3 regions of the Pantoea jilinensis genome follow, and region 2 is predicted to be linked to each of the others. Evidence: predicted binding sites of a transcription regulator. Region 2 holds the regulator's gene; each other region holds the start of a gene.
What was found. Region 2 encodes CRP, which controls carbon source genes, mostly activating them, when cyclic AMP is high. Its sites were predicted from a motif close to ATGTGANNNNNNTCACAT; they were not measured.
Positions count from the first base shown of each region.

Region 1: a site for CRP is predicted at 3,356-3,373, ahead of cdd (cytidine deaminase). Genes of this name have one in related genera too.
Region 3: a site for CRP is predicted at 4,459-4,476, ahead of garD (galactarate dehydratase). Genes of this name have one in related genera too.

Region 1 is NZ_CP077746.1:1,363,675-1,370,593, reverse strand. Features, by position in the region: gene metG (methionine--tRNA ligase) at 1-1,994, shown strand, start outside; gene KTJ90_RS06380 (CidA/LrgA family protein) at 2,224-2,616, shown strand; gene KTJ90_RS06375 (CidB/LrgB family autolysis modulator) at 2,609-3,301, shown strand; gene cdd (cytidine deaminase) at 3,422-4,312, shown strand; gene KTJ90_RS06365 (NAD-dependent malic enzyme) at 4,582-6,279, shown strand; gene sanA (outer membrane permeability protein SanA) at 6,415-6,919, shown strand, end outside.
Region 2 is NZ_CP077746.1:419,849-426,767, reverse strand. Features, by position in the region: gene KTJ90_RS01955 (LacI family DNA-binding transcriptional regulator) at 1-376, shown strand, start outside; gene KTJ90_RS01950 (LysE family translocator) at 378-980, opposite strand; gene KTJ90_RS01945 (hydrolase) at 1,038-2,054, shown strand; gene KTJ90_RS01940 (YheU family protein) at 2,059-2,277, shown strand; gene KTJ90_RS01935 (phosphoribulokinase) at 2,339-3,208, shown strand; gene KTJ90_RS01930 (OsmC family protein) at 3,722-4,126, opposite strand; gene crp (cAMP-activated global transcriptional regulator CRP) at 4,430-5,062, shown strand; gene KTJ90_RS01920 (YccS/YhfK family putative transporter) at 5,120-6,919, shown strand, end outside.
Region 3 is NZ_CP077746.1:848,747-855,665, reverse strand. Features, by position in the region: gene gudD (glucarate dehydratase) at 28-1,359, opposite strand; gene KTJ90_RS04070 (enolase C-terminal domain-like protein) at 1,370-2,716, opposite strand; gene KTJ90_RS04065 (MFS transporter) at 2,713-4,074, opposite strand; gene garD (galactarate dehydratase) at 4,649-6,208, shown strand; gene KTJ90_RS04055 (flavodoxin) at 6,287-6,733, opposite strand; gene truC (tRNA pseudouridine(65) synthase TruC) at 6,746-6,919, opposite strand, start outside.

The DNA.
Region 1 (6,919 bases), 940 kb from region 2:
TGCCTTACGCGAACGGATCAATCCATCTCGGCCACATGCTCGAGCATATCCAGGCAGATATTTGGGTGCGTTACCAACGAATGCGTGGCAATCAGGTTTATTTCATTTGCGCCGATGATGCGCACGGCACGCCTATCATGCTGAAAGCTCAGCAGCTGGGCATTGCGCCGGAGCAGATGATTGCAGAAATGAAAAGCGAGCATGAAGCCGACTTTGCCGGTTTCAACGTCAGCTATGACAATTATCACTCCACTCACGGCGATGAAAACCGCGAGCTGTCTGCGCTGATTTACGGCCGCCTGAAAGAGAACGGTTTTATTAAAAACCGCACCATTTCCCAGCTTTACGATCCGGAAAAAGGGATGTTCCTGCCGGACCGTTTTGTGAAAGGCACCTGCCCGAAATGTAAGTCACCTGATCAATACGGCGACAACTGTGAAGTCTGCAGCGCGACCTACAGCCCGACCGAGCTGATCGATCCTAAGTCTGTGGTTTCTGGTGCGACGCCAGTTCTGCGCGACTCTGAGCACTTCTTCTTTGATCTGCCGTCCTTCAGCGCCATGCTGCAGGCGTGGACCCGCTCCGGTGCGCTGCAGGATCAGGTGGCGAACAAAATGCAGGAGTGGTTTGAGTCAGGCCTGCAGCAGTGGGATATCTCACGCGATGCGCCTTACTTCGGCTTTGAAATTCCGGATGCGCCAGGCAAATACTTCTACGTCTGGCTGGATGCGCCTATCGGCTACATGGGCTCGTTCAAGAACCTGTGCGACAAGCGCGGCGACATCGACTTCGACGAATTCTGGCGTAAAGACTCCACCACCGAGCTGTATCATTTCATCGGTAAAGATATCGTCTATTTCCATAGCCTGTTCTGGCCAGCGATGCTGGAAGGCAGCAACTTCCGCAAGCCGAACAATCTGTTTGTACACGGCTATGTCACCGTTAACGGTGCCAAGATGTCGAAGTCGCGCGGCACCTTTATCAAAGCCAGCACCTGGCTGCAACATCTGGATGCCGACAGCCTGCGTTACTACTACGCGGCGAAACTCTCTTCACGTATCGACGACATCGACCTGAATCTGGAAGATTTCGTCCAGCGCGTAAATGCCGACATCGTCAACAAAGTGGTTAACCTGGCGTCACGTAACGCAGGCTTCATTACCAAACGCTTTGACGGCAAACTGGCGGCAGAACTGGCCGATCCGGCGCTCTATCAGACCTTCGTTGATGCGTCAGAGAAGATTGGTGATGCCTGGGCTGCGCGCGAATACAGCCGTGCTATCCGTGAAATTATGGCGCTGGCCGACCTGGCGAACCGTTATGTCGATGAGCAGGCTCCGTGGGTGGTCGCGAAGCAGGAAGGCCGTGATGCCGATCTGCAGGCCATCTGCTCAATGGGCATTAACCTGTTCCGCATTCTGATGACCTGGCTGAAGCCGGTGCTGCCGTCACTGAGCGCCCGTGCAGAGGGCTTCCTGAACTGTGAATTGAGCTGGGATGCCATTGCGCAGCCGCTGCTGGATCATCAGGTTGCGCCATTCAAAGCACTCTACAGCCGCATTGAAATGGCGAAGGTTGAGGGACTGATTGACGCCTCCAAAGAGGATGCTGCCGCAGCAAGTGCACCAGCCGCAACCGGTCCGCTGGCAGATGCGCCGATTGGTGACACCATCACCATCGACGATTTCGCCAAAGTGGATATGCGCGTTGCGCTAATCGAGCAGGCGGAACGGGTTGAAGGTTCAGACAAGCTGCTGCGTCTGCAACTCGACCTGGGCGGTGAAAAGCGTCAGATTTTCTCGGGCATCCGCGCCGCTTATCCTGATCCCTCTGTGCTGGTCGGTAAAATGACCATCATCGTGGCCAACCTGGCGCCGCGTAAAATGCGCTTCGGCATCTCCGAAGGTATGGTGCTGTCAGCGGGTCCGGGCGGGAAAGATCTGTTCGTGTTGTCCGTTGATAGCGGTGCTGTACCGGGCATGCCGGTTAAGTAAAGGTCTGCCCTCTGCGGTTTAAGCTGCAAAGCACACTGCCGTTCTGAAACCCTTCGTGCCTTAGCTCTGGCGCGAAGGGTTTTCTCTTCTCTGTTCCCACGACTACCCAACCTCTCCTTTTCTTTCCCGGCACGCTTCACCCGGCACTGCCCTGTACCCATAAGTGTGATCGCTAGCACGCTAAGCGGTTAATGCGTATGATGAAGCTCAGTGAAAACAGGAGCCTGCCATGCTCACCGTGCTGTCTGTCTGCGGACGTTATCTTCGCGCTTTTATCATCATTTATCTCTGCTTATACGCCGGTATCGGTATCGCCTCGCTGCTGCCTATCAAAATGCCCGGCAGCATTCTGGGGATGTTAATTCTGTTTGCCCTGCTTGCGTCACAGATTCTGCCAGTGAGCTGGGTGAAGCCGGGATGCCATCTGCTGATTCGCTATATGGCGCTGCTGTTTGTGCCGATTAGCGTCGGGGTAATGAGCTACACCGATATTCTTACCGCGCAGTTCGGCCCTATCGTTGTCTCCTGCGTCGTCAGCACCCTGCTGGTCCTCTCCATTGTTGGCGTAAGTGCCCACAAGCTTCACAGCCGCCGTCCGGCCGGGGAGTCTGCTGATGAGTGAGATATGGTGGTCGCTGCCATTGACGCTGGCTGCCTTTTTTCTGGCACGCAAGCTGGCGATAAAACTGAAGATCTCGCTGCTCAATCCGCTGCTGGTGGCGATGGCGATCATTATCCCGATACTGCTGCTGTTACAGCTGCCCTACTCGCGCTATTTCGCAGGCAGTGAGATTCTCAATCAGCTGTTGCAACCGGCCGTGGTTGCGCTGGCATTGCCGCTGTATGAGCAGATGCACCAGATTCGTGCCCGCTGGAAGTCCATTATCGGCGTCTGCTTTATTGGCAGTGTGACCGCCATGAGTTCAGGTACTGCTATTGCTCTGTGGATGGGTGCCACGCCCGAAATTGCCGCCACGATCATGCCCAAATCCGTGACCACACCCATCGCGATGGCTGTCTCCGGCTCGCTGCATGGTATCCCCGCTATCAGCGCTATTTGTGTACTTATTGCCGGGGTGCTGGGTGCGGTGTTCGGGCACACGGTACTGAATCTGCTGGGCGTGAAGTCTAAAGCCGCGCGCGGACTGGCAATTGGCAATGCGTCACATGCCCTGGGCACAGCACGCGCGGCCGAGCTCGACTATCAGGAGGGCGCCTTCAGTTCACTGGCGCTGGTGATCTGCGGCATCATCACCTCACTGCTGGCGCCCTTTATTTTTCCGCTCCTGCTGCACTGGTTTGGCTGAAACTTTGCGATAGATCTCGCAAAGTTGAAACATGCAACACAGGTTACATTGTCAGAGCGATGTGGATCACATATAAACCGGTGACTGGCACATCGCCCTGCTGAATTTAATGAGGCTCACATGCAATCCCGTTTCCTCTCCGCTTTTGAGGCATTGCCGTCAACGCTGCAAACTGCACTGGCTCCCCTGCTGAACGAGGCTGACTTCAACGCCGTGCTCAGCGCCGACCAGGTCGCCTCGCTGCAACAACAGACCCAGATGGATGCCGATGCACTGGCGCTGGCGCTGCTGCCTCTGGCGGCGTCCTGCGCCGTGGCTACCGTGTCGCATTTTAACGTCGGGGCGATTGCCCGTGGCGTCAGCGGCAACTGGTACTTTGGGGCCAACATGGAATTTATCGGCACGGCGATGCAGCAGACGGTTCACGCCGAGCAGAGCGCCATTACCCATGCGTGGCTGCGTGGCGAGCGCCAGCTTGAGACGATAACCGTTAACTACACGCCGTGCGGGCACTGCCGTCAGTTTATGAACGAGCTGAACAGCGGCACCAGCATTCGTATCAGCCTGCCAAAGCGCGCGATCAGCACCCTGGCCGACTATCTGCCCTATGCCTTTGGCCCACGCGATCTCGACATCACAACCTTCCTGATGGACGAGGTTGATCATGGTTACGTGGCCGAGGGCGATGAACTGGTACAGGCCGCCGTGGCCGCCGCCAATGCCAGCCATGCGCCTTACAGTCAGTCACACGCTGGTGTTGCCCTGCTGACCCAGGATGGCGCGATTGTCGCGGGTCGCTATGCGGAAAATGCCGCGTTCAACCCAAGCTTCCCGCCACTTCAGGCGGCGCTGGTCTTGCTGAACATGCAGGGCGGCGATGTTCATCAGATAAAAAAAGCGGTTTTAGCCGAAGTAGAAAATGCCACGTTAAGCCAGTTCGCCGCCACACAGGCAACACTTGAGACATTTGGTTGCGGTGAGCTGCTGCAGGTGACGCTGTACAAAGCATAACCCGCTGTCAGAGAGGCCACAGTTTTGTGAGCTTTTATGAACAAACGCTGTACTTCTGCGGGAAATTTCATAGGATCTGGCGCCAGAATTCACGTGATCACAAATTACTCTGAATAATTCAGGTTGCAGGATGGCACCGCGGTCGTGAATCTTTCTGGAGCGGTTACCCTGCCGCTGCCGGGCCTGCAGTCTGAGCTATAACGGGTAAGAAAACTGGCGCTACCTTTCCGGCGTGACGCCAGACAACACTGCAACCGGAGCATCACTGCATGGAACTCGACTACGAAAGTAAACGCCCGCTGTATATCCCTTATGCTGGCCCGATTTTGCTGGAATTTCCCCTGTTAAACAAAGGCAGCGCCTTCAGTATCGAAGAACGTAACGAATTCAACCTCAATGGTCTGCTGCCAGAAGCCGTAGAATCGATTGAAGAGCAGGCGCAGCGTGCCTGGCGTCAGTTCCAGGACTTCAAAAACAATAACGATAAGCATGTCTACCTGCGCAACATCCAGGACACCAACGAAACGCTGTTTTACCGCCTGCTGGATAACCATCTCGAAGAGATGATGCCGATTATCTACACCCCGACCGTTGGCGCAGCGTGTGAACACTTCTCTGAAATCTACCGCCGTGCGCGTGGCGTGTTCATCTCCTACCCAAACCGCGATCGCATCGAAGATATGCTGCAAAACGCCACCAAGCAGAATGTGAAGGTGATTGTGGTGACTGATGGCGAACGTATTCTGGGCCTCGGCGATCAGGGCATCGGTGGCATGGGTATCCCGATTGGTAAGCTTTCGCTCTATACCGCCTGTGGCGGCATCAGCCCGGCGTACACGCTGCCGGTTGTGCTGGATGTCGGCACCAACAATCAGCAGTTGCTGAACGATCCGCTCTACATGGGCTGGCGTCATCCGCGTATCACTGGCGAAGAGTATGATACGTTCGTGAATGAGTTTATTCAGGCCGTTAAGCGCCGCTGGCCGAAAGTGCTGTTGCAGTTTGAAGATTTCGCCCAGAAGAATGCTATGCCGCTGCTGAACCGCTATCGCGATGAAGTCTGCTGCTTTAACGACGATATTCAGGGCACCGCCGCCGTGACCGTTGGCACGCTGATTGCGGCCAGCCGCGCAGCCGGTAGCCGCCTGTGCGAGCAGAAAGTGGTGTTCCTGGGTGCCGGTTCTGCGGGTTGCGGAATCGCTGAACAGATCATTGCGCAGATGAAATCAGAAGGTCTGAGTGATGATGAAGCGCGTGGCCGGGTAATGATGGTGGATCGCTTTGGTCTGTTGACTGATAAGCTCCCCAACCTGCTCGACTTCCAGAGCAAGCTGGTGCAGAAAAGCGAAAACCTGCAGACCTGGGATATCACCAATGATTCCATTTCGCTGCTGGATGTCGTACGCAATGCGAAACCCGATATTCTGATTGGTGTCTCCGGCCAGCCGGGTCTGTTCACCGAAGAGATCATTCGCGAGATGCACAAGCACTGTAAGCGCCCTATCGTGATGCCGTTGTCGAACCCGACATCACGCGTGGAAGCCACACCTGCGGATATCATTGCCTGGACTGACGGTGCCGCGCTGGTCGCCACGGGCAGCCCGTTCTCACCGGTGAGCTGGAATGGTAAAACCTATCCGATTGCGCAGTGCAACAACTCCTATATCTTCCCGGGTATTGGGCTGGGTGTGATTGCGTCAGGCGCCAGCCGCGTTACCGATACCATGCTGATGACCGCCAGCCGTGCGCTCGCCGACTGTTCACCGCTGGTGAATGAAGGCGAAGGCCCGGTGCTGCCTGAGATTAAAGATATTCAGGGTGTGTCGAAAATCATTGCGATGGAAGTGGGTAAAGCGGCTCAGCTGGCGGGTGTCGCCGTAGTGACCTCAGAGGATGTGTTGTCACAGGCTATCGCCAACAACTTCTGGCTGCCGCAGTATCGTCATTATCGTCGTACCTCGATTTAACCTTCAGACTGCCGGATCGCAGGCGATCCGGCAGTGTTCAAAAATAGCACAGCCAGCCGGCAGTAACTTGCTTCACTGCGACAGCTCAAGTAGCCTTGTCCCATCTCAACATTCTGACATCGAGTCTCCAGGCGCATGCTGAAACGCGTTTCCATTGGTCTGCTTTTCATCATCTTACTGATGATGGCAACGGCGCTCGGCCTTGATCGTTGGATCAGCTGGAAAACTGCGCCTTTTATCTACGAAAATGTCGCCTCTTTACCCCATCGTCAGGTTGGCGTGGTGCTGGGTACGGCTAAATATTATCGTACCGGCGTCATCAATCAGTATTACCTCTATCGCATTCAGGGCGCGCTGAACGCCTACAACAGCGGCAAGGTCAATTACCTGCTGCTGAGTGGTGATAACGCGCTGCAAAGTTATAACGAGCCGATGACCATGCGACGCGACCTCATCAAAGCTGGTGTCGATCCGGCTGATATCGTGCTCGATTATGCCGGGTTCCGTACGCTGGACTCCATCGTTCGCACACGTAAAGTGTTTGATACCAACGATTTCATTATTATCACGCAGCGTTTTCACTGTGAGCGTGCGCTGTTTATCGCCTTACAGCTGGGTATTCAGGCGCAGTGCTATGCGG
Region 2 (6,919 bases):
GCTGGGATATGCATGGTCCGGCATCTCCTATACCTACGAGATCTCCTGTGAGGCGGGCAGCCAGGCACTGAGAGAACTCATGGCGCTACCGGAACCGCCGGACGCAGTGTTTGCGGTGTCAGACGTGCTGGCGGTGGGCGTGGTGCATGCGGCGCTGGAAGCCGGTCTGCGCGTGCCGGAAGATCTGGCGGTGGTCGGGTTTGATGGTGTGTCGTTTACCCGCAGCCTCAATCCGCCACTGACCACCATCGAGCAACCGATGAACCAACTGGGCGCGCGCAGTGTGCAGCTGCTGCTGCAGAAGATCCGCAACCCGAACGCGCCGGTGATGCGTGAGGTGCTGCCCTGGACGCGCGTTGAACGCGCATCCAGCTGACTCAGTGCCAGATTAATAGCACGCAGGCAGCGGTCAGCAGCCCCATGGCGAGGTTAAATATTCTCCAGGCGCGGCGACTGCGCAGAATGCGACCAATCATCGCGCCAAATCCCATCCAGATGACGCCCGACACCAGATTAACCAGAAACATACCGACGCTTATGGCCATCACGGAATGACGATACGCATCACCGGCCAGACTGAAGCTGGCGACCGCGCCCAGCGCCATCAGCCAGGCTTTGGGGTTGATCAGCTGTAGCAGCCCGCCCTGCCAGAACGGCATTGGCGCATCCGGTGCCTGGTCAGTTTCCAGCTTTGCATAGCTGGCGGTGGCTATCTTCCACGCCAGCCAGAGCAGATAGAGGCTACCGGCGATTTTCAGCATCAGATGCAGCGAGGGATAGAGCAGGATCAAACCGCCTACGCCAAAGGCCACCATCAGCAGCATCACCTGCATGCCGATCATGATGCCGATCATCAGCGGAATCGTGCGCAGAAAGCCAAAATTAGCGCCCGAGGCGGTGAGTAACATATTATTGGGGCCTGGCGTAATGGCCGCGACCCACAGAAATCCCAACATTGATAAGAAAAGACTCAGTTCCATGGCAATCGGGTACTCCTTACCCTGCAATAAAAAACTTATCGAAGCTAACAGTGTGATATGGAACAGACAAGCTTTTACCACATGAAATTTACCGGCCCGGAAAACGAGCAGTTCAGACCACCTGACACGCTGCGTAACGCGCATCTGCAGACGATGCTGCCGCGCCTGTTACGTCGCCGTATCACCTTCGCTCCTCACTGGCAGCGTCTCGATCTGCCCGATGGCGATTTCGTCGATCTCGCCTGGAGCGAAGATCCGCAGCTGGCGCAGCATAAACCGCGCGTGGTGCTGTTTCATGGACTGGAGGGCAGCTTTCAGAGTCCCTATATTCATGGCCTGATGGCGATCTGCCGCGCACGCGGCTGGCTGGCAGTAGTGATGCATTTTCGCGGCTGCAGCGGCGAACCTAACCGGCTGAACCGCATCTATCACTCCGGCGAAACTGAAGATGCCCGCTTCTTCCTGCGCTGGCTGCGCACCCGCTGGGGTCATGTGCCTACCGCCGCCGTGGGTTTCTCGCTGGGCGGCAACATGCTGGGCTGCCTGCTCGGCCAGCAGGGTGCCGCAGCGGAGGTAGATGCCGCCGTGATTGTCTCCGCCCCGCTGCTGCTGGAACCGTGCAGCGTGAAACTGGAACGCGGCTTCTCGCGCTTCTATCAGTACTACCTGCTGGCGCAGCTCAAGAAAAATGCCCGCCGCAAACTGCATGCCTGGCCGGACACCCTGCCGGTTAATCTGGCACAGCTCAAAGCGATGCGGCGACTGCGCGATTTTGATGATGCGATTACAGCCCGCGCCCACGGTTTTGTCGATGCAGCAGATTACTATCATCGTGCCAGCGCCATGCCCTGGCTGAAACACACAGAGAAACCGCTGCTGATTATCCACGCCAAAGACGATCCCTTTATGAGTGATGAGGTGATCCCGCACAGCAGCCAATTATCTGCCACTATTACTTATCAACTGACACCCTACGGCGGCCACGTCGGTTTTGTCGGCGGAACGCTACGCCAGCCTGAAATGTGGCTGGAACAGCGCATCCCGCAGTGGATCGCCCCTTTTCTGGATAACTGATCTTGTGATTATTCCCTGGCAACAGGTCTCACCTGAGACCCTTGAAAATCTGATTGAAACCTTTGTGCTGCGTGAAGGCACAGACTATGGCGAGCAGGAACGCAGCCTCCTGGACAAGGTAGCTGATGTGCGACGCCAGCTGGAAACCGGTGAAGTGGTGCTGGTGTGGTCGGAACTGCATGAATCGGTCAATATCATGCCGCGCAAAGAATTTCGTGGCTGATGCACCCGGCATCATTTCATGATAACAATGCTCATCGCCCGACCTCACAGGGAGCTTTTCTATGTCTGCACGTCATCCCATTATCGCGGTGACCGGTTCCAGCGGTGCAGGAACCACCACCACCAGCCTCGCGTTTCGTAAAATCTTTCAGCAGCTCGATCTTCATGCTGCTGAGCTTGAAGGCGACAGCTTTCACCGCTTTACCCGCCCTGAAATGGATATGGCGATTCGTAAGGCGCGCGATTTAGGACGTCACGTCAGCTACTTTGGCCCGGAAGCCAATGACTTTGGTCTGCTGGAGCAGAGCTTTAAAGAGTATGGTCAAAGCGGACAGGGCCAGTCGCGTAAATATCTGCACACCTACGATGAAGCCGTACCGTGGAATCAGGTGCCCGGCACCTTTACGCCCTGGCAGCCGCTGCCGCAGAACACTGACATTCTGTTCTATGAAGGACTGCACGGCGGCGTGGTGACGGCGCAGCATAACGTGGCGGAACAGGTTGATTTGCTGGTGGGCGTTGTGCCCATTGTTAACCTGGAGTGGATTCAGAAGCTGGTGCGCGACACCGGCGAGCGCGGTCATTCACGCGAAGCAGTGATGGATTCCGTGGTGCGTTCGATGGAAGATTACATCAATTTCATCACGCCACAGTTCTCGCGCACCCACATCAACTTTCAGCGCGTCCCGACCGTCGACACCTCAAACCCGTTCGCTGCCCGCGCCATTCCGTCACTGGATGAGAGCCTTGTGGTGATTCATTTCCAGGCGCTGGAAGATATCGACTTCCCCTACCTGCTGGCGATGCTGCAGGGTTCGTTTATCTCGCACATCAATACGCTGGTCGTGCCCGGCGGCAAAATGGGTCTGGCGATGGAGCTGATCATGGGTCCGCTGGTGAAGCGGCTGATGGAAGGTAAGCGGATAGAGTAAGAGGTCAGCAAAAAAAACGCAGAGAGCAGAGGCCTTTCGCAAAGATGTAAAACTGGCATTTCTGCGGGGAAAGGCTTACTGCTGAGCTGGCTTCAGGGAGCATACACCTTTCGCAAAGACGCAAAACCGCCATCCCTGGCAGGCTCAGCGCGGGCCATCCCTGGCCCGCTATGCTTTGCTACAGGCATATGCTCCCTTCGCTTCACGTCCGGCAACCACATCCGTTTTCAGAAAGGTCGCCACTGAAAAAACCTGGTGACAAAGAATCTTACAGCAACACCTAAGCTCAACACGCCGGGAACAGGGTCAGAAGAGGAAAGCGTCCCGCGACTGGGACAAAAACGCCGGGAGCGTTTTTAAACAACGCAAAGCGTTGGCCCGGTATGGGCGCACCTCAGGGATGAGGTGCGTAATAGCGCGGGCATAGTCTTAAAGCGGACTCTCTATGCAGGAACGGCACGACACCAGACCGACTCCGAATTGGCCCGCGACTTTAAAATGCCCTTCAGCCTGTTACAGCTCAATCACTTCATAGCTATGCGTAATCGTCACGCCTTTACCCAGCATGATGGCCACCGAACAATATTTTTCAGCAGAAAGATCCACCGCGCGTGAGACCGCTTTATCCTGGAGCGCTTTACCACTCACGATAAAATGCAGGTTGATGTGCGTAAAGATTCGCGGCGCCTCTTCACGACGTTCTGAGGTCAGTTTTACTTCACAATCAGCCACATCGTTACGGCCTTTTTGCAGAATTGATACCACGTCAATCGCGCTGCATCCGCCGGCCGCCATCAGCACCATCTCCATTGGGCTGGGCGCTTTATCGCCCGAATTTCCATCCATCAGTATCTGATGGCCGGATGAGGATTCTCCGAGGAATGTCAGTCCTTCTACCCACTTCACTCTTGCCTGCATGATTTTTGCTCCGGAATACGCTGTTTTGTCGCCAGAGTACGCTTTCGCCTGGTAAACAGCAATCCAGAGAAATCCGCCTGTAGCTGAAGCGAGACAACACAAGACAGTCGGCAAAAGCTGTGCTACAAACAGTGCTGAAAATATTTTTCGTCACCCGATGGCGAAGCCGGGAAGAATGATGCGCACTGCGCCTGATGCGGCCCGAATAATTTCCTGAAAGGGAAACGCTTGAAGCTTTCACCGCCTGACAGGGAAAACTGCCCCCTGTATTTTGGGCACGATTACAACAGAGGATAATAGCGAATGGTTCTCGGCAAACCGCAAACAGACCCTACACTCGAATGGTTCCTGTCCCATTGCCATATTCACAAGTATCCATCCAAAAGTACGCTGATTCACCAAGGTGAAAAAGCAGAAACGCTTTACTACATCGTGAAAGGTTCCGTCGCGGTTCTGATTAAAGATGAAGAAGGCAAAGAGATGATTCTTTCCTACCTGAATCAGGGCGATTTCATTGGTGAGCTTGGCCTGTTCGAAGAAGGCCAGGAGCGCAGCGCCTGGGTACGTGCGAAAAGCGCGTGCGAAGTGGCGGAGATTTCTTACAAGAAATTCCGTCAGCTGATTCAGGTTAATCCCGACATCCTGATGCGACTCTCCTCGCAGATGGCGCGTCGCCTGCAGGTCACGTCTGAAAAAGTGGGTAACCTCGCTTTCCTCGACGTCACCGGACGCATTGCACAGACCCTGCTCAACCTGGCGAAGCAGCCAGATGCCATGACGCATCCCGACGGCATGCAAATTAAAATCACTCGTCAGGAAATTGGCCAGATTGTGGGTTGTTCACGCGAAACCGTGGGCCGTATTTTGAAGATGCTGGAAGATCAGAACCTGATCTCCGCACACGGCAAAACCATCGTCGTTTACGGCACCCGCTAATTCCTGTCACCCACGGCGTGATGGCAACATCACGCCGTTATTGTTTGTGTTGGGCCGATGTGGCGTCGAATTATTTACCATCCTGAAGTCAACTACGCCTTGCGGCAAACGCTGGTGCTTTGTCTGCCCGTCGCGCTGGGCTGGCTGGCTGGCGACCTGCAAAAAGGTCTGCTGTTCTCGTTAGTGCCTGCCTGCTGCAATATTGCCGGTCTGGATACCCCGCATAAACGCTTTTTCAAACGCCTGATTGTGGGTGGCAGCCTGTTTGCCCTCGGCAGCTTCCTGATTCAGTGGCTCACCCTGCATGCCATTCCGCTGCCGCTCATCCTGTTCGCCATGCCCCTGCTGCTCGGCGTGACGGGTGAGATCAGCCCGCTGCATGGTCGTCTGCTGCCCGGCACGCTTATCGCCGCCATTTTTACCCTGAGCCTCATTGGCCGCATGCCCATCTATGTTACCCCGCTGCTCTACATCGGCGGCACGCTCTGGTATGGGCTGTTTAACTGGTTCTGGTTCTGGCTGTGGAAAGAGCAGCCGATGCGCGAAAGCCTCAGCCTGATCTACCGCGAGCTGGCTAACTACTGCGACGCCAAATACACCCTGCTGACGCAGCTGACCGACCCGGAAAAGGCACTGCCGCCGCTGCTGGCGCGTCAGCAGAAAGTGGTCGATCTGATTAACACCTGCTATCAGCAGATGCACATGCTGTCGGCAAGCCGCGATCACAGCCATAAGCGGCTGACGCGCGCCTTTCAGGTGGCGCTGGATCTGCAGGAACACATCTCGGTTAGTCTGCATCGGCCGGAAGAGGTGCAGAAGCTGGTCGAACAGAGCCATGCCGAAGCGGTGATCCGCTGGAATGCCAAAACCATTTCGGCCCGGCTACGGGTGCTGGCGGATAACATCCTTTATCATCAGCTACCCGATCGCTTTGCGATGGACAAACAGCTTGGCGCGCTGGAGAAGATCGCCCATCAGCATCCCGACAATCCGGTGGGTAACTTCTGTCTTTACCACTTCAACCGCATTGCGCGGGTGCTGCGCACGCAGAAACCGCTGTATCAGCGTGATCTGATGGCGGATCGTCAGCGCCGTCTGCCGCTGTTACCGGCGCTGCGCAGTTATCTCTCTTTTCGCTCGTCAGCGCTGCGCACCGCCGGACGCTTTGCGGTAATGCTGATGCTGGGCAGTGCACTGGCGCTGTTCTTCAACATCCCCAAACCTTACTGGATCCTGATGACCATCATGTTCGTCAGCCAGAACGGTTACAGCGCTACGCGTGTTCGCATCCAGCACCGTGCGCTGGGCACCTTTGCCGGTCTGGTGATTGCGGCCGCCACGTTGCGGCTGGCGGTACCGGAGTCGCTGGTGCTGCTGATCATGCTGGCAATAACCTTTATCAGCTATCGCTTTACGCGCCAGTTCTATGGCTGGTCAATGATTGGCTTTACGGTCACGGCGGTTTACTCGCTGCAATTGCTGTCGCTGAATGGCGCGCAGTTTCTGCTGCCGCGACTGATGGATACGCTGATGGGCTGTCTGATCGCCTTTGGCGGAATGCTGTGGCTGTGGCCGCAGTGGCAGAGTGGCTTACTGCGACAGAACGCCCATGATGCGCTGGAAGCCGATCAGGACGCACTGAGATTGTTGCTGGGTAACGAACAGTCACCTGAGAAACTGGCGTATCAGCGCGTGAAGGTGAATCAGGCGCACAATGCGCTGTTTAACTCGCTGAATCAGGCGATGCAGGAACCCGCGTTTAACTCCCGCTATCTGAGTGATATGCGGCTCTGGGTCACGCACAGTCAGTTTATTGTTGAGCACATTAATGCCATAACGATTCTGGCGCGGGAGCAC
Region 3 (6,919 bases), 430 kb from region 2:
ATGGCTCCGCTTGGGGAGCCGAAAAGGTTAACGAACCAGGCATGGGCGCTTATTGTCGAACGTCCATCCCGGCACTAAAAACTGCATCGCTTCAGCATCGTCACGTGCACCCAGTCCCTGCTTCTGATAGAGCGCATTGGCCTGCATCACCTGATCCATATCCAGCTCTACGCCGAGACCCGGTTTCTGCGGCACCTGCACCATACCGCCTTTAATCTGGAACGGCTCTTTGGTCAGACGCTGATTGCCCTCCTGCCAGATCCAGTGGGTATCAATGGCGGTAATCGCACCCGGCGCGGCAGCGGCAACGTGAGTGAACATCGCCAGCGAAATGTCGAAGTGGTTATTGGAGTGCGAGCCCCAGGTCAGACCGAAGTCGTGACACATCTGCGCCACGCGCACCGAACCCTGCATGGTCCAGAAATGTGGGTCAGCCAGCGGAATGTCGACTGACTGCAGCGACAGGGTATGGCCCATCTGCCGCCAGTCGGTGGCGATCATATTGGTGGCCGTTGGCATGCCGGTGGCGCGGCGGAACTCAGCCATCACTTCGCGACCGGAGTAGCCCTGTTCGGCTCCACAAGGATCTTCTGCGTAGGCCAGCACATCTTTAAGCTGTTTGCCGAGCATGATCGCCTCGTTGAGCGACCAGGCTCCGTTGGGATCGAGGGTGATACGGGCTTCAGGAAAACATTTTGCCAGCGCGGTAACGGCTTCAGCCTCTTCGCCGCCGCGCAGCACGCCGCCTTTGAGTTTGAAATCGTTAAAGCCATATTTCTCATAAGCCGCTTCCGCCAGACGCACGACCGCATCCGGCGTGAGCGCCTCTTCATGGCGCAGGCGATACCAGTCGCACGGATCGTTCTGCTGGTTCTGATAAGAGAGCGAGGTTTTATTGCGGTCGCCGATGTAGAACAGGTAGCCGAGCATCTCCACGCGGTCGCGCTGCTGACCGTCACCCAGCAGCGAGGCGACGTTGACGCCCAGGTGCTGACCCAGCAAATCAAGCAGCGCCGCTTCGATACCGGTCACCACATGGATCGTGGTGCGCAGATCAAAGGTCTGGTTACCGCGCCCGTTCGCATCGCGGTCAGCAAAGGTGCTGCGCACCAGGCTGAGGGTATTTTTGTACTCACCCAGCGTTTTGCCGATCACCAGCGAGGCCGCATCTTCCAGCGTCTGGCGAATCTTCTCGCCGCCCGGAATTTCGCCAACACCAGTGTGTCCGGCGTTATCTTTGATAATCACAATGTTGCGGGTAAAGAATGGTGAGTGAGCGCCGCTGAGGTTTAGCAGCATGCTGTCATAGCCTGCGACCGGAATAACCTGCATGGCGGTCACTTTCGGTGTTGAACTCATCTCTTGCTCCTTATGCTGTTGCACGGCCAAATGCCGGACGCTTGCGATCAAAAGTCCAGCCAGGGACCAGATACTGCATCGCCGTGGCGTCGTTACGCGCACCGGCGGGCAGTGACTGATAAAGCTGATGGGCTTTGTTTACCTGCTCCCAGTCGAGCTCAATGCCCAGGCCAGGCGCATCCGGTACGGCAATTTTGCCGTTGCGGATTTGCAGCGGATTTTTCGTCAGGCGCTGATCGCCCTCCTGCCAGATCCAGTGGGTATCAATCGCGGTCGGGTTGCCTGGCGCTGCTGCACCCACATGGGTAAACATCGCCAGCGAAATATCAAAGTGGTTATTGGAGTGACAGCCCCAGGTGAGGCCCCATTCATCGCACAGCTGCGCGACCCGAACAGCACCGCTCAGCGTCCAGAAATGCGGATCGGCCAGCGGAATATCGACCGCATTGACCATCACCGCGTGGTTCATCTCGCGCCAGTTGGTGGCGATCATATTTGTGGCGACGGGCAGGCCGGTTGCGCGCCGGAACTCAGCCATCACTTCCCGGCCCGAATAGCCCTGCTCCGCGCCACAGGGGTCTTCGGCGTAGCTCAGCACATCCTGCATTCCTTTACACAGCGCGATGGCTTCATCCAGCAGCCAGGCTCCATTGGGATCGACGGTGATACGGGCATCGGGAAAACGCTGCTTGAGCGCCGCCGCCGTGGCGATCTCCTGCTCACCCGGCAGCACGCCACCTTTGAGCTTGAAATCTTTAAAGCCATATTTATCCTGTGCCGCTTCAGCCAGGCGCACGACAGCATCGCTGGTCAGTGCTTCCTGATGACGCAGGTGATACCAGTCGTGGCTGGCCTGATCACCGCTCAGATAGGGAAGATCGGTTTTACGGCGGTCGCCAAGATAGAACAGGTAGCCCAGCACCGTGACTTCATCACGCTGTTTGCCCGGCCCCAGCAGTTCAGCCACCGGTACGCCCAGACACTGTCCCAGCAGATCGAGCAGCGCGGCTTCAAGTGCGGCCACCGCATTGACCCGCAATTCAAAGGTCCATGCACCGTTACCGAAAGTGGTGAAGTCGGCGGACTGATTGCCTTTGTGCACCTGCTGCACCAGACGATTCATTCGGGCAATCTGCTGGCCTTTCACCTGCGGAATCGCCTCCACCAGCGTCTGATAGATGGTGTCGCCGCCCGGCGCCTCACCGACGCCGGTGTGACCGGCACTATCAGTGAGCACCACAATGTTGCGGGTAAAACAGGCGTTGTGTGCACCGCCAATATTGAGCAGCATACTGTCGTAACCGGCGACCGGGATAACCCGCATGTCAGTAATCACCGGCGAACTTTGCGTATTCATGATGCATCCTTACCAGGCCAGGTTTTCAGTTCGACACGTTTGATATCGCCGGCAATGACCAGGAAGCTGAATGCCGCGACAAAGGCGTGAATCCCCACATAAACCAGCGCGCCTTCAAATGAACCGCTGGTGGCAATGATGTAACCGATGGCGATAGGCGTGACGATGCCGGAGAAGTTACCGAACATGTTGAACAAACCACCGCTCAGGCCGCTGATCTCTTTCGGCGCGGTATCTGCCATCACCGCCCAGCCCAGCGCGCCGATGCCTTTACCAAAGAAGGCCAGTGCCATAAAGAACACCACCATCCATTCGGTATTGGTGTAGTTACACATCACCATTGAGATAGAGAGCAGCATGCCGAGAACGATTGGCGTTTTACGTGCGATATTCAGCGAGCCGGTTTTACGCATCAGCCAGTCAGAGATCACCCCGCCCAGTACGCCGCCGAGGAAGCCGCACACCGCCGGAATCGACGCAACAAAGCCCGCTTTAAGAATCGACATGCCGCGCGCCTGTACCAGATAGACCGGGAACCAGGTGATAAAGAAGTAGGTTAAGGCGTTAACACAGTATTGACCGAGATAGATGCCCAGCATCATGCGTGACGTCAGCAGCTGTTTGATCTGGAACCACTTCTCGCTCCAGCTCACTTTTCGGGTGTTCTTTTTGACATCCATGTTGATGAGCGCGCCGCCCTGTTCCATGTACTCCAGTTCAGCTTTATTCACGCCAGGATGATCGGTGGGATCGTGTATCACTTTGAGCCAGATGAAACTGAGGATGATGCCCAGGCCGCCCATGAACCAGAACACGTGCGCCCAGCCCACGGAAGAGACCAGCCAGCCCATAATCGGTGCGAAGATCACGGTGGCAAAGTATTGGGCCGAGTTGAAGATCGCCACCGCCGTGCCGCGTTCCTGCGCCGGGAACCAGGCTGCGACTATGCGGCTGTTGCCCGGGAAAGAAGGTGCTTCAGCCAGGCCGACCAGGAAACGCAGAATAAACAGCGACATGATGATGCCAAAGCCGCTGAACAGATCGACGAACCCTTGCAGAAAGGTAAACAGCGACCAGGTGAAGATGCTCCAGAAGTAGACGCGTTTTGAGCCGAAGCGATCGAGCAGCCAGCCGCCCGGAATCTGACCAATGACATACGCCCATGAGAACGCTGAGAAGATATAGCCAAGTCCGACTGAATCAAGGCCGATATCTTTGGACATCGCCGAACCGGCAATTGAAATGGTTGCGCGGTCACCGTAGTTGAATGAGGTGACGATAAATAACATCACCACAATCCAGTAACGGGCATTGGTGCGCTTCTGCACCGTTTCCGCGGTCTGGCTGAAACTATTCATGATGCACTCCTGAAATATAGCGTGAGCTACATCCGCTCTGACTGCATACACATCGCGTTGGGTATCAGAGAGAAATTGGGTTAAACACGGCGATCTTTTTGTTTTGGCAAACTTTTATTTATTCATCCGGCTGCTGACAGCTGCGGTCATTAACGCGCCTTTGCCCCTGCATCAGATGAGGAATACGTCGTGACAGATAACCTGACTTTGGCTAACGAAACTCAGTATAAGAACAGCCCGTAGCGATCACATTGGCGTATCGCCCTGGAATAAACTTATTAATGAAGTGATTATCTTGCGGATGCACAAAAGGCTGCGGTGTGGCTCACGAAAGTGGCAAATACCATGGCGAAATTAGCCGCTGACAACGCTTTACCCCGCTGTTTGTGAGGCTCTTCACTTGCTTTTGGATAAGCGACCCAAAACAACGCGGTGAAATACCTCAATGGTGGTCATTTGCACAATGCGCCACGTGCGACGCCTCCCTATACTGAAGCTGGCAAACACGCGTGTGACAGATCAGAACATTACAACGTGCCGCACAAGTACGGCACGACAGACAGGAAGGTGAGCGATGAAACCCAATACAGATGAACAACCGCTCTATATCAAAGTCCATGAGCATGACAATGTCGCGATTGTGGTCAACAGCATGGGTCTGCCAGCCGGCACGCAGTTTGCGGATGGCCTGACGCTTACTGAACATGTGCCGCAGGGCCATAAAGTGGCGCTAAGCGCCATTAACCAGGGTGCAGAGATTGTGCGATATGGTGAAGTTATCGGCTATGCGCTGCGGGATATTGCCCAGGGCAGCTGGATTGATGAATCTCTTGTTGCGCTGCCAGAAGCCCCTCCGCTGGAGAGCCTGCCGTTAGCCAAGCAGGTTCCGCCTGATTTGCCGCCGTTAGAAGGTTACACCTTTGAAGGTTACCGGAATGCGGATGGCAGCGTGGGTACGCGTAATCTCCTCGGCATCACCACCAGTGTCCACTGCGTGGCGGGTGTGGTGGATCATGTCGTGCAGATCATTGAACGGGATCTGCTGCCACGCTTTCCGAATGTGGATGGCGTCGTCGCCCTGAACCATCTTTATGGCTGTGGTGTGGCGATCAACGCGCCTGCTGCGGTGGTGCCGATTCGCACCATTCATAATCTGGCACTGAATGCCAATTTCGGCGGCGAAGTGATGATCGTCAGTCTGGGTTGCGAAAAGTTGCAGCCTGAGCGCCTGCTGACCGGCACGCCTGACGTGCAGGCCATTTCACTGGACGACCATGACATCGTGCGTTTGCAGGATGAAAAGCTGGTGGGTTTCGGTGCGATGGTGAATGAGATTCTGCAGGTCGCAGAACGTCATCTTCAGCGGCTCAATGCGCGCCAGCGCGAAACCTGCTCCGCTGCAGAATTGATTGTGGGTATGCAGTGTGGAGGCAGCGATGCGTTCTCAGGCGTAACGGCGAATCCGGCGGTGGGCTTCGCCTCTGATCTGCTGGTGCGCTGCGGGGCGACCGTGATGTTCTCTGAAGTCACTGAAGTGCGTGATGCCATTCACCTGCTGACGCCACGGGTGATCAATCAGGAAGTTGGTAAGCGCTTACTGGAGGAGATGGCCTGGTATGACAATTACCTCGACCAGGGCCAGACCGATCGCAGCGCTAACCCGTCTCCCGGCAACAAAAAAGGCGGCCTGGCCAACGTAGTGGAAAAAGCACTGGGATCGATCGCCAAATCGGGACGCAGCGCCATTGTCGAAGTGCTCTCGCCGGGTCAACGGCCTACGCGGCGTGGATTAATTTATGCGGCGACGCCCGCCAGCGATTTTGTCTGCGGCACGCAGCAACTGGCATCCGGTATCACGTTACAGGTGTTCACGACCGGGCGCGGAACGCCTTACGGTCTGGCCGCGATTCCGGTGATCAAGATGGCGACGCGCAATGCGCTGGCAGAGCGCTGGCACGATCTGATGGACATCAATGCCGGAACGATTGCGACGGGTGAAGAGAGTATTGAGCAGGTGGGCTGGCGACTGTTTGAGTTGATTCTGGACATTGCCAGCGGCAGGAAGCAGACCTGGTCCGATCGCTGGGGTATCCGTAATCAGCTGGCTGTGTTTAACCCGGCACCTGTCACCTGATATTGCACTCAACTGACATCGCCGTGCGCGCAACACAGGCTTATCTCAGCCAGGGCATAGATAAGCCTGCCGTTGCAATCAGAGCTGTGCGCCCCAGGCTTCAACCCATGGAGAGGTGACCGCTTCCGGCTCAGGGTTTTCAGTGGCATCAACCAGTAATACTTCGCCAACCCGCTGAGCGCCCTGCTCCTGCAGCAGCGCATCAAACGCTTTGCCCGCGCCACAGAAATGGTCATAACTGCTGTCACCCAGCGCAATCACGCCGTAGCGCAGCGCAGGCTGATGACCCAGCTTATCTTTGATCGCATGGAACAGACCGGAAATCGAATCGGGCAAATCGCCCTGGCCGGTGGTTGAGGTGACGATTAACGCCACATCGCCGGCACCGTTCTGCCAGTCTGCCAGCGTCGGATCATCAAATACGGTGACGCTGTGCCCCTGCTGTTGCAGTAACGGCTCCGCTTCTTCCGCCACCAGCAATGCATTGCCGTATACCGTACCTACAAAAATACCAATCTTTGCCATCTGCTTTCTCCCTTATTCTGAAACGCTATCCTGTCCTGGCGCTGCGTTAAACTCAACCCGCGGCACCTCAGGAATCTGTTCCTGCCAGCCAAACTGATTCATCAGATTCTGCCAGACGCCATCCAGTCCGGCGCGTATCAGCAATGGTTCACCGGTCACCGGATGGGTCAATGCCAGGCTGCTGGC